Regions from separate parts of the Actinoplanes sp. NPDC051851 genome, predicted to be linked through region 1. Evidence: riboswitches for the same ligand, from Rfam matches in the RefSeq annotation. Region 1 holds a riboswitch; each other region holds the start of a gene.

Region 1 (3,268 bases):
TTCGAGGGTGGTGCCGGTGGCCAGGGCGGCGCCGTGGAAGCAGTTGTGGACCCGCCGTTTGAGGTCGGGCATCTGCTCGGCGGTGAGGGTGCGGAACTCGTACTCCAGGCGGGCGCGCTCGGGGATGATGTTGGACCGCCGGCCGCCCTCGGTGACGATGCCGGCGATCCGGAACTCGCCGGGGATCTGCTGGCGCAGCTGGCCGATCGCGACCTGGGCGACGACCGCCGCGTCGGCGGCGTTGACGCCGGTGTGGGGCGCGGCCGCGGCGTGCGCGGCCCGGCCGTGGAAGGTCGCCTCGAAGCGGCTGGACGTCTGCGAGCTGACCTTGACGTCGACGACGTCGACGCCGGGGGCGGGGTGCACCATCATCGCGACGGTGACGTCGTCGAAGGCGCCGTGGTCGAGCATCAGCACCTTGCCGGCGCCGGTCTCCTCGGCGGGGGTGCCGATCAGCTTGACCCGGATGCCCAGCTCGTCGGCGACCGCGGCGAGGGCGATCGCGGCACCGGCGCCGGCCGCGCAGATGACGTTGTGGCCGCAGGCGTGGCCGATCTCGGGCAGCGCGTCGTACTCGGCGCAGACGCCGACGGTCAGGTCGCCGGCGCCGTAGGTGGCGGTCAGCGCGGTCGGCAGGTCGCCGACCCCGTGCTCGACGGCGAAGCCGGCGTCGCGCATCAGGGCGGCGAGCTTGGCCGAGGACGCGAACTCCTCGAACGCGGTCTCCGGTTCGGCGTGCAGGCTGTGGCTCAGCGCCACCAGACGGTCGCGCCACCGGTCGGCAACGGTCCAGGCGAGGGTCATCCAGAACTCCTAAGGAAACGAGGCGTTTCCGAGGCTAGCGTCAGGAAGACGATTTGAAAAGACTCTTCAGCGCTGAAGGAAACGGATAGTTTCCTTGAGGTTCGGCCGGGACCGGTGGTCGGCGCCACACCTGAAAGGATGGGGTGGTGACCGAACAGACCGGCGTCCGCCGTCCGCGCCTCTCGCCCGAGGAGGCACGTGAGCGCATCCTCACCGCGGCCGGTGAGATCCTCGACGCCTCGGGGTACGCCGCCACGACGATGGAGGAGATCGCGGCCCGGGCGGGGATGGCCAAGAAGTCCGTCTACCGCTGGTGGCCGAACCGGATCGTCCTGATCGCCGATCTCCTCGCCCGGCGCAGCACCGTGCACACCGTGCCGGACCAGGGCGACACCCGGGCCGAACTGCTGGAGCTGATCGACACCATCGCCGGCTACACCGCCGGGGCCGACGGCGGGCAACTGCGGCTGCTGCTCGGGTCCATCGACGACGACCCCGAGACCGAGCGCACCATCCTGGCCCGGATCATCGAGCCGCGCCGGGCGCTGGCCCGTACCGTGGTGCAACGCGGCATCGCCCGCGGTGACCTGCCCGCCGACATCGACGTCGACCTTCTCCTGGATCTGTGGAACGGCCTGCTGACCTACCGCTCCGGGTACCGCCGCGCTCCCGTGCTGCGGTCCACGGTGCAGCAGCTGGTCGAGCTGGCCCTGGCCGGGCACACCCCCCGGCTGCGCTGACGATCTTGACCGGCGGGCCCGGTCCGGCTAGCTTTCCTGACCACAACTCAAGACATTCGCCGCAACCCCGTAGCGGGAGAGCCCTCGCCACCCGAGCGAGGCGCCGAAGGAGCAACTTCTCCCTCAGAATCTCTCAGGCACCCGTACCGCAACGGTCTGGCGACTCTGGAAAGTCGGTACGCCCAGGATGCCCCGGGCGTGCCGCGCCCAAGGTGCAAGCCGCCGCGGCGGTGAACCTCTCAGGCCCCATGACAGAGCGAGGGAGGCCCCGACCACGACCGAGGAGCCTTCCGCGTTGAGCACCCGTTTCCCCCATGACCACGAGCGCCCGGCCGGTGGCGCGCTCGCCGTCGACGACCCCGAGATCCACGCCGCGATCGCCGCCGAGCTGGGCCGGCAGCGCGACACCCTGGAGATGATCGCCAGCGAGAACTTCGCCCCGGCGGCCGTCCTGGAGGCACAGGGCTCCGTGCTGACCAACAAGTACGCCGAAGGCTATCCGGGCCGCCGCTACTACGGCGGTTGCGAGCACGTGGACGTCGTCGAGCGGCTGGCGATCGAGCGGGTCTCGGCGCTCTTCGGCGCGGCGTACGCGAACGTGCAGCCGCACTCGGGGGCGAGCGCGAACGCGGCCGCGATGGCCGCCCTGCTCAGCCCCGGCGACACCATCCTCGGCCTGGACCTGGCCCACGGCGGGCACCTCACCCACGGCATGCGGGTCAACTTCTCGGGGAAGCTGTACCGGCCGGTGGCCTACCGGGTGTCGCCGGAGACCGGCCGCGTCGACATGGCGGAGGTCCGGAGCATGGCTCACGAGCACCGGCCGAAAATGATCATCGCGGGCTGGTCGGCGTACCCTCGGAAGCTCGATTTTCCGGCCTTCCGGGAGATCGCCGACGAGGTCGGCGCGCTCCTGCTGGTCGACATGGCGCACTTCGCCGGGCTGGTCGCGGCCGGTCTGCACCCCAACCCGGTGCCGTACGCCGACGTGGTCACCACCACCACCCACAAGACCCTCGGCGGCCCGCGCGGCGGGGTCGTCCTGTCCCGGCGCACCGACCTGGCCAAGAAGATCGACAGTGCGGTCTTCCCCGGTCAGCAGGGCGGTCCGCTGGAACACGTGATCGCGGCGAAGGCGGTGGCCTTCCGGATCGCGGCCACCGCGGACTTCGCCGACCGGCAGCGCCGCACCCTGGCCGGGGCGCGGATCCTCGCCGAGCGGCTCACCGCCCCCGACGCGACGGCGGCCGGGATCGACGTGCTGACCGGCGGCACCGACGTCCACCTCGTCCTGGCCGACCTGCGCCGCTCCGAGCTGGACGGCAGGCAGGCCGAGGACCGGCTGCACCACATCGGGATCACGGTGAACCGCAACGCCGTGCCGTTCGACCCGCGCCCGCCGATGGTCACCTCCGGCCTGCGGATCGGCACCCCGGCGCTGGCCACGCGCGGCTTCGGCCCGGCGGCGTTCACCGAGGTCGCCGACGTGATCGCGGCGGCGCTGCGGCCCGGCTTCGACGAGGCGGCGGCGGGCACGCTGCGCGACCGGGTCGCGGCCCTGGCCGCCGCACACCCCCTCTACCCGCGACTCTGACCGACGCGGTCCGCCCGGACGTGCTCCGGGCGGGCCGCTGGCGGCGTACGGGAGAAAGCTCTTGATCATCTGCCGGATTCGGTGCGAACTCCGGCTCGATCACGGCGGGCGAGAACGGGTGAACGGTGGG
Region 2 (3,268 bases), on a different contig from region 1:
TCGGTGACGGCCGCGCCGAACGCGGCGAGCACCGTCGCGACGTGCGCGTCCGTGGTGGTCTCGTCGGTGGAGATCGACACCCGGTCGGCGTCCACCAGCAGCAGGTCGACACCGGCCTCGGCGGCGGCGTCGACGATCGCGGCGGCCCGGCCCGGTACGACCGCGGTGACCGTGTCGAAGAACGCGCCGTGCGTGGTCGCGATCCCGGCGGCGGTCAGGCTGCCGGCCAGGGTGAGCGCGTGGCCGTGCACCCGCTTGGCGATCGCGCGCAGGCCGGCCGGGCCGTGGTAGACCGCGTACATGCTCGCCATCACCGCGAGCAGGACCTGCGCGGTGCAGATGTTGCTGGTCGCCTTCTCCCGGCGGATGTGCTGCTCGCGGGTCTGCAGGGCCAGACGGTACGCCGGCGCCCCGTCCGCGTCCTTGGAGACACCGACCAGGCGGCCGGGCAGCGAGCGCTCCAGACCGGCCCGGACCGCGAGGTACCCGGCGTGCGGGCCGCCGAAGCCGAGCGGGACCCCGAAGCGCTGGGTGGTCCCGGCCGCGACGTCCGCGCCGATCTCGCCCGGCGCGCGCAGCAGGGTCAGCGCGAGCAGGTCGGCGGCGACCGTGACCAGGGCGCCCTTCGCGTGCGCGGCCTCGACCAGGGCGGCGTGGTCACGGACCGCGCCGGAGGCGCCCGGGTACTGCAGGTGCAGGCCGAAGAACTCGTCCGGCAGGGCGTCGCCACGGTCCAGGTCGACGAGGACGACCTCGATGCCGAGCGGTTCGGCCCGCGTCCGGAGGACCGAGAGCGTCTGCGGGAAGGTGTCGGCGTCCACGGCGTACACCGAGGATTTCGACGTGGAAGCTCTCCTGGAGAGCGTCATCGCCTCGGCGACGGCGGTCGCCTCGTCCAGCATCGACGCGTTCGCGGTGGTCAGGCCGGTCAGGTCGGTGACCATGGTCTGGAAGTTGAGCAGCGCCTCGAGGCGGCCCTGGCTGATCTCCGGCTGGTACGGCGTGTAGGCGGTGTACCAGGCCGGGCTCTCCAGCACGTTCCGCTTGATCACCGCGGGCGTGTGCGTGCCGTAGTAGCCGAGCCCGATCATCGGGGTGGCCAGGACGTTCCGGTCGGCGATCGCGCGCAGCTCGGCGATCGTCTCCTCCTCCGAGGCGCCCTCGGGCAGGTCGAGACGCCCGTGGAAACGGATCGACTCGGGGATCGCGGCGTCCATCAGCTCGTCCAGCGACGCGTACCCGACGGTCTTGAGCATGGAGATCTGCTCGTCGGTCTGCGGGCCGATGTGGCGATGGGTGAACGGCGAGGTCATGGGCGACTCCAGGCTCCAGAAGGCTGACAAAGCAACCTCCCCCTCTGTCATACCCCGTGATGGGGTATTTCAGAGTCGCCTGCCCACGCGGTCCTTTTGCCTGAAAGTTTCCGGGGAGGATTTGCCTCTTCGGCGCCAACTGGTCTCTCCCGCGCGGGTATTGCCGGCAGCGACAAACCTACCAGCGCACCCCTCCATGATCGGCATGCCTAGGCTGTGGCTGTGACTTACTTCCCTGCGGATGAACGCTACGAGAAGATGACCTACCGCCGCGCCGGGCGCAGTGGCCTGCACCTGCCGGCCATCTCGCTCGGGCTGTGGCACAACTTCGGGGACACCCGGCCGATCGACCGGCAGGCCGCCATCGTGCGCCGCGCCTTCGACCTCGGCGTCACCCACTTCGACCTGGCCAACAACTACGGCCCGCCGCCCGGCAGCGCCGAGGAGAACTTCGGCCGGATCCTCGCGACCGACCTCAAGCACCACCGGGACGAGATCGTCATCTCCAGCAAGGCCGGCTACACCATGTGGCCGGGCCCGTACGGCGACTTCGGCTCCCGCAAGTACCTGATCTCGTCGCTGGACCAGTCGCTGAAGCGGCTCGGCGTCGACTACGTGGACATCTTCTACCACCACCGCCCCGACCCGGACACCCCGCTCGAGGAGACGATGGGCGCGCTCGACGCGATCGTCCGCTCCGGCAAGGCGCTCTACGTCGGCCTCTCCAACTACAGGTCGGAGCAGACCGCCGCGGCCGCCGCGATCCTGCGTGACCTGGGTACGCCGCTGCTGATCCACCAGCCGTCGTACTCGATCCTGAACCGCTGGACCGAGCACGACGGCCTGCTCGACACCCTGGAGCAGGCCGGCGCCGGGTGCATCGCGTTCAGCCCGCTGCAGCAGGGCCTGCTCACCGGCCGCTACCTGCAGGGCATCCCGGACGACTCGCGGATCCGGACCAGCGTCTTCCTCAACGAGGACGCCCTGGACGCGAAGACCCTGGGCCGTCTGCACGCGCTCAACGACATCGCCCAGCGGCGCGGCCAGTCGCTCGCCCAGATGGCGCTCGCCTGGGCGCTGCGCGACCCGCGGATGACCAGCCTGATCATCGGCGCGTCCAGCGTCGAGCAGCTGGAGGACAACATCGCCGCGCTGGACAACCTGCCGCTCTCGCAGGCCGAGCTGGACGACATCGACGGCACGGTGCTCGACCTGTGATCCTCTCCGTCGTGGTCGGTTCCCGCGCCTACGGACTCCAGGTCCCGGGTTCCGACCACGATCGGCGGGGCGTCTTCGCGGCGCCGACCCGGGCGTTCTGGAGCCTCGACAAGCCGCCCACGCACGTCGACGGCCCCCTGGAGGAGCAGTTCTCCTGGGAGGTCGAGCGGTTCTGCGTGCTCGCCGCCCAGGCCAACCCGACCGTCCTCGAGGTGCTCTGGTCGCCGATCGTCGAGGTGATCACCGCGGACGGTTCGGCGCTGGTCGACGCGCGCGCGGCGTTCCTCTCCCGCCGGGTGGCCGAGACCTACGGCAACTACGCCCGCGACCAGCTCGCCCGGGTGAACGCCCGCCGCGAGCGCACCGGCGAGACCAACCACAAGCAGGCCATGCACATGATCCGCCTGCTGCACGCGGGCGCCCACGTCCTGCGCACCGGCGAGATCCTGGTCGACGTCACCCCACTGCGCGACCGCCTCCTGGCGATCAAACACGGCGAAATCCCCTGGCCCGAGGTCACCGCGTGGGCGACCGCACTGCTCACGGACCTGGCCACCGCCGCTTCCACGACGGACCTGCCCGAACACCCCGACCGCTCCCGGATCGACGCCCTGCTGCACGACATCCGCGAACGAAACCTCTAGGCCCTTCGGCCGTCAGTCCGAGGTCCGGATCTGCTCCAGGTACGTCAGAGGCTTCTGGAGGTATTCCATGAGCTCCCGCAGCGCGTCCTTCTC
Region 3 (3,268 bases), 130 kb from region 1:
GGTCAGGGCGGTGTACTCCTGCTCGGAGAGGGTGTCCGGCTCGCCGGTGACGCGGAGTTTGAAGAGCCAGCCGGCGCCGTGCGGGTCACTGTTGATCAGGCCCGGGTCGTCCTCGAGGGCCGGGTTGACCTCGACGACCTCGCCGTCGGCCGGGGCGTAGACGTCGCTGACCGACTTGGTGGACTCGATCTCGCCGGCCACGCCGCCCGCGGTCAGGACCCGGCCCACCTCGGGCAGGTCGACGAAGACGATGTCGCCGAGCGCGTCGGCGGCGTACGCGGTGATCCCGACCGTGACGATCTCGTCGCCGGTCAGCCACTCGTGCTCACGGGTGAAACGCATCAGGACTCCCGGCGGTAGAACGGCAGATCGACGATGGTGGCCTCCTCGTGGGTGCCACGGATGTCCACGAGGACCTTCCCACCCGTTTTATCCGCATGAGTCGCTACATATGCCATGGCGATCGGGTGACCCAGCGTCGGCGAGGGCGCCCCGCTGGTCACCGAGCCGATCGCCGCGCCGGTCTCCGGGTCGAGAATCGCGTACCCGGCCCGTGGGGCCCGGCGGCCGGCCGTCACCAGGCCGACGAGCTGCTTCTCGACACCGGCGGCGGCGACCGCCCGCAGGGCCTGCGCCCCGACGAAGTCCCGCTTGCCGAGCGCCACCACCCGGCCCAGTCCGGCGTGGAACGGCGTGACCGAGACCGACAACTCGTGGCCGTAGAGCGGCATGCCCGCCTCCAGGCGCAGCGTGTCCCGGCAGGCCAGACCGGCGGGACGGGCCCCGGCGGCGCTCGCCCACTCCCAGATCGTCGCGGCGTCCCCGGCGGCGCAGTAGATCTCGTACCCGTCCTCGCCGGTGTACCCGGTCCGCGCCAGCAGCACGTCCCGCCCGGCCAGCGACGCCTCGGTGATCCCGTAGTACGGCAGGTCCGGGAAGTCACCGACGACCGTACGCGCGGCCGGGCCCTGCACGGCGATCAGCGCGCCGTCCGACGGGTCGCCGATCGACACCGCGTATCCGCCGGAGTGCTCGCCGAGCATCGCGCGGACCTTACCCGTGTTCGCCGCGTTCGCCACCACCAGGAAACGATTCTCGGCGAGCCGGTAGACGACGAGATCGTCGAGCACACCGCCGTTCGTGTGGCAGAGCATCGTGTACCGGGCGCGGCCGACCGTCACCGCGGAGAGCCGGCCGACGAGCGCGTAGTCGAGGAACGCCGCGGCGTCCGTTCCGGCGACCTCGAGGCGTCCCATGTGGCTCAGGTCGAACAGGCCGGCTTCTCGCCGTACCGAGGAATGCTCTGCCACATCGGAGCCGTAGCGGACCGGCATGGCCCAGCCCGCGAAGGGGGTGAAGGAGGCGCCGAGGCGCTGATGGACGTCGTACAGGGCGGTGCGTCTCACGGGGGAGGCTCCTCGAATCGGTTTCCGGGCCTCCCTCGCTCTGTCATGGGGCCTGAGAGGTTCACCGTTCTTCCGAACGGCTTGCACCGTGGGCGCGGACTCCGAGGAGCCCGACTTTCCAGAGTCGCCTGAACCATTGCGGTACTGGGGCCTGAGAGATTCTGAGGAAGTAGTTGCTCCTTCGGCGCCCCGTTCACAGGAAACGGGGACTCTCCCGCAGCGGCAGTCGCGGCGATGTCTTCACTTGTGAAACGGGACCCTACCGCATGCCCACTCACCACGCCGCTGACCGGGCATTCGGCAGCCAGACGGTGCTGACGATGGCGAGCTGCATGGTGGCGTTCACACGCGCCACGGCCGGGGCGATCGCCACCCGGCACCTCGATCCGATCGCCGACGCCGATACCGGGCCCGGCCCTCTCCTCCGCCCGGAGACGATCGACCGCTAGGCCGGCTGGGCCGTGGGGCGTTCCGGGTCGATGTGGTCGGCGTGGTGCAGCGCCTGGGACAGCAGGCGCCGGACGTGCTCGTCGGCGGCCGAGTAGTACATGAACGTGCCCTGCCGCCGCGCCGTGACCAGGCGGGACATCCGCAGCTTGGCCAGGTGCTGACTGACCGCCGTCGGGGACGTCCCGGCGATCTCGGCCAGGCAGGCGACCGACGACTCACCCTGCAGCAGCGCCCAGAGCACCTTGATCCGCGTCGGGTCGGCGAGCAGCCGGAACGTCTCGGCGGCGAGGTCGACCTGCTCGTCGTCGGGCATGTCGAAGTCCGGTAACCGCTCGTGCATGCCGGCCAGCCTATCCCACCACCCTTCTGCATACGTACTTGCGTATCTACGTGTCTGCGCAGGTATGCTTCCGGCCCGTGACGATCTTCTCGCTACCGGAAGTTCGATGGGCCACCGCCGCGACCGCGCTCTTCGGGCTCGGACTCGCCGTCCAGCTGGGCGGCGGCCCGGCCGGGGTGTGGTGGGCCTGCTACCTGGCCTGCTACGCCGCGGGCGGCTGGGAACCGGGCCTGGCCGGACTGCGGGAACTCCGCGCCCGGCGTCTCGACGTCGACCTGCTGATGGTCACCGCCGCGATCGGGGCGGCGGCGATCGGCCAGGTCCTCGAAGGCGCCCTGCTGATCGTCATCTTCGCGACGTCCGGGGCACTCGAGGCGCTGGCGACCCGGCGTACCGAGGACTCGGTCCGGCGCCTGCTCGACCTGGCCCCGGAACGTGCGTCACGACTCATCACACCCACACCGTCGCCACCCGCACCACCGTCAGCCGCACCGTCTCCAGCCGCACCACCGTCAGCCGGCACAGAGCCAGCCGGCACAGAGCCAGTCGGCGCAGAGCCAGTCGGCGCAGAGCCAGTCGGCGCAGAGCCCGCCAGCGCTACGGCCGCCAGCGCTACGGCCGCCAGCGCTACGGCCACGGGCGCGGAGGCCACCGGCGCAGAGCCGTCCGGCGCAGAGCCGTCCGGCGCAGAGCCGTCCGGCGCAGAGCCGTCCGGCGCAGAGCCGTCCGGCGCAGAGGCCGCCGGGGAGGAGTTGGTCGACGCGGTCGATCTTCGCGTGGGCGATGTGATCGCGGTACGGCCGGGCGAGCGGATCGGCGGGGACGGCCACGTCGTGGCGGGCCGGAGCGAGGTCGATCAGGCGAGCATCACCGGGGAGCCGCTGCCGGTCGACAAGCAGCCCGGCGACGAGGTCTTCGCCGGAACGGTCAACGGCACCGGTAGCCTGCGCGTCCGGATAGCGCGCCCGGCCGCGGAGAGCGTGGTGGCGAGGATCGTCGCGATGGTCGCGGAGGCGAGCGCCACCAAGGCGAAGACGCAGCTCTTCATCGAACGCGTCGAGCAGCGCTACTC

What was found. A riboswitch is a leader RNA that binds a small molecule or an ion and turns the genes downstream of it on or off. The one in region 1 is predicted to bind glycine.
Region 2: it holds a riboswitch for glycine, as region 1 does, so the genes downstream of both, gcvP (aminomethyl-transferring glycine dehydrogenase) here and glyA (serine hydroxymethyltransferase) in region 1, are expected to answer to the same signal.
Region 3: it holds a riboswitch for glycine, as region 1 does, so the genes downstream of both, gcvT (glycine cleavage system aminomethyltransferase GcvT) here and glyA (serine hydroxymethyltransferase) in region 1, are expected to answer to the same signal.

The regions. Positions count from the first base shown of each region.
Region 1 covers NZ_JBFAYF010000010.1:200,067-203,334, reverse strand. The annotation lists gene AB0M08_RS13525 (amidohydrolase) at 1-804, opposite strand, end outside; gene AB0M08_RS13520 (TetR/AcrR family transcriptional regulator) at 951-1,544, shown strand; glycine riboswitch at 1,608-1,703, shown strand; gene glyA (serine hydroxymethyltransferase) at 1,840-3,138, shown strand.
Region 2 covers NZ_JBFAYF010000102.1:4,522-7,789, forward strand. The annotation lists gene gcvP (aminomethyl-transferring glycine dehydrogenase) at 1-1,313, opposite strand, end outside; glycine riboswitch at 1,392-1,475, opposite strand; gene mgrA (L-glyceraldehyde 3-phosphate reductase) at 1,530-2,531, shown strand; gene AB0M08_RS44835 (nucleotidyltransferase domain-containing protein) at 2,528-3,175, shown strand; gene AB0M08_RS44840 (hypothetical protein) at 3,188-3,268, opposite strand, start outside.
Region 3 covers NZ_JBFAYF010000010.1:72,470-75,737, forward strand. The annotation lists gene gcvH (glycine cleavage system protein GcvH) at 1-342, opposite strand, end outside; gene gcvT (glycine cleavage system aminomethyltransferase GcvT) at 342-1,406, opposite strand; glycine riboswitch at 1,536-1,633, opposite strand; gene AB0M08_RS12910 (hypothetical protein) at 1,673-1,855, shown strand; gene AB0M08_RS12915 (metalloregulator ArsR/SmtB family transcription factor) at 1,852-2,196, opposite strand; gene AB0M08_RS12920 (HAD-IC family P-type ATPase) at 2,274-3,268, shown strand, end outside.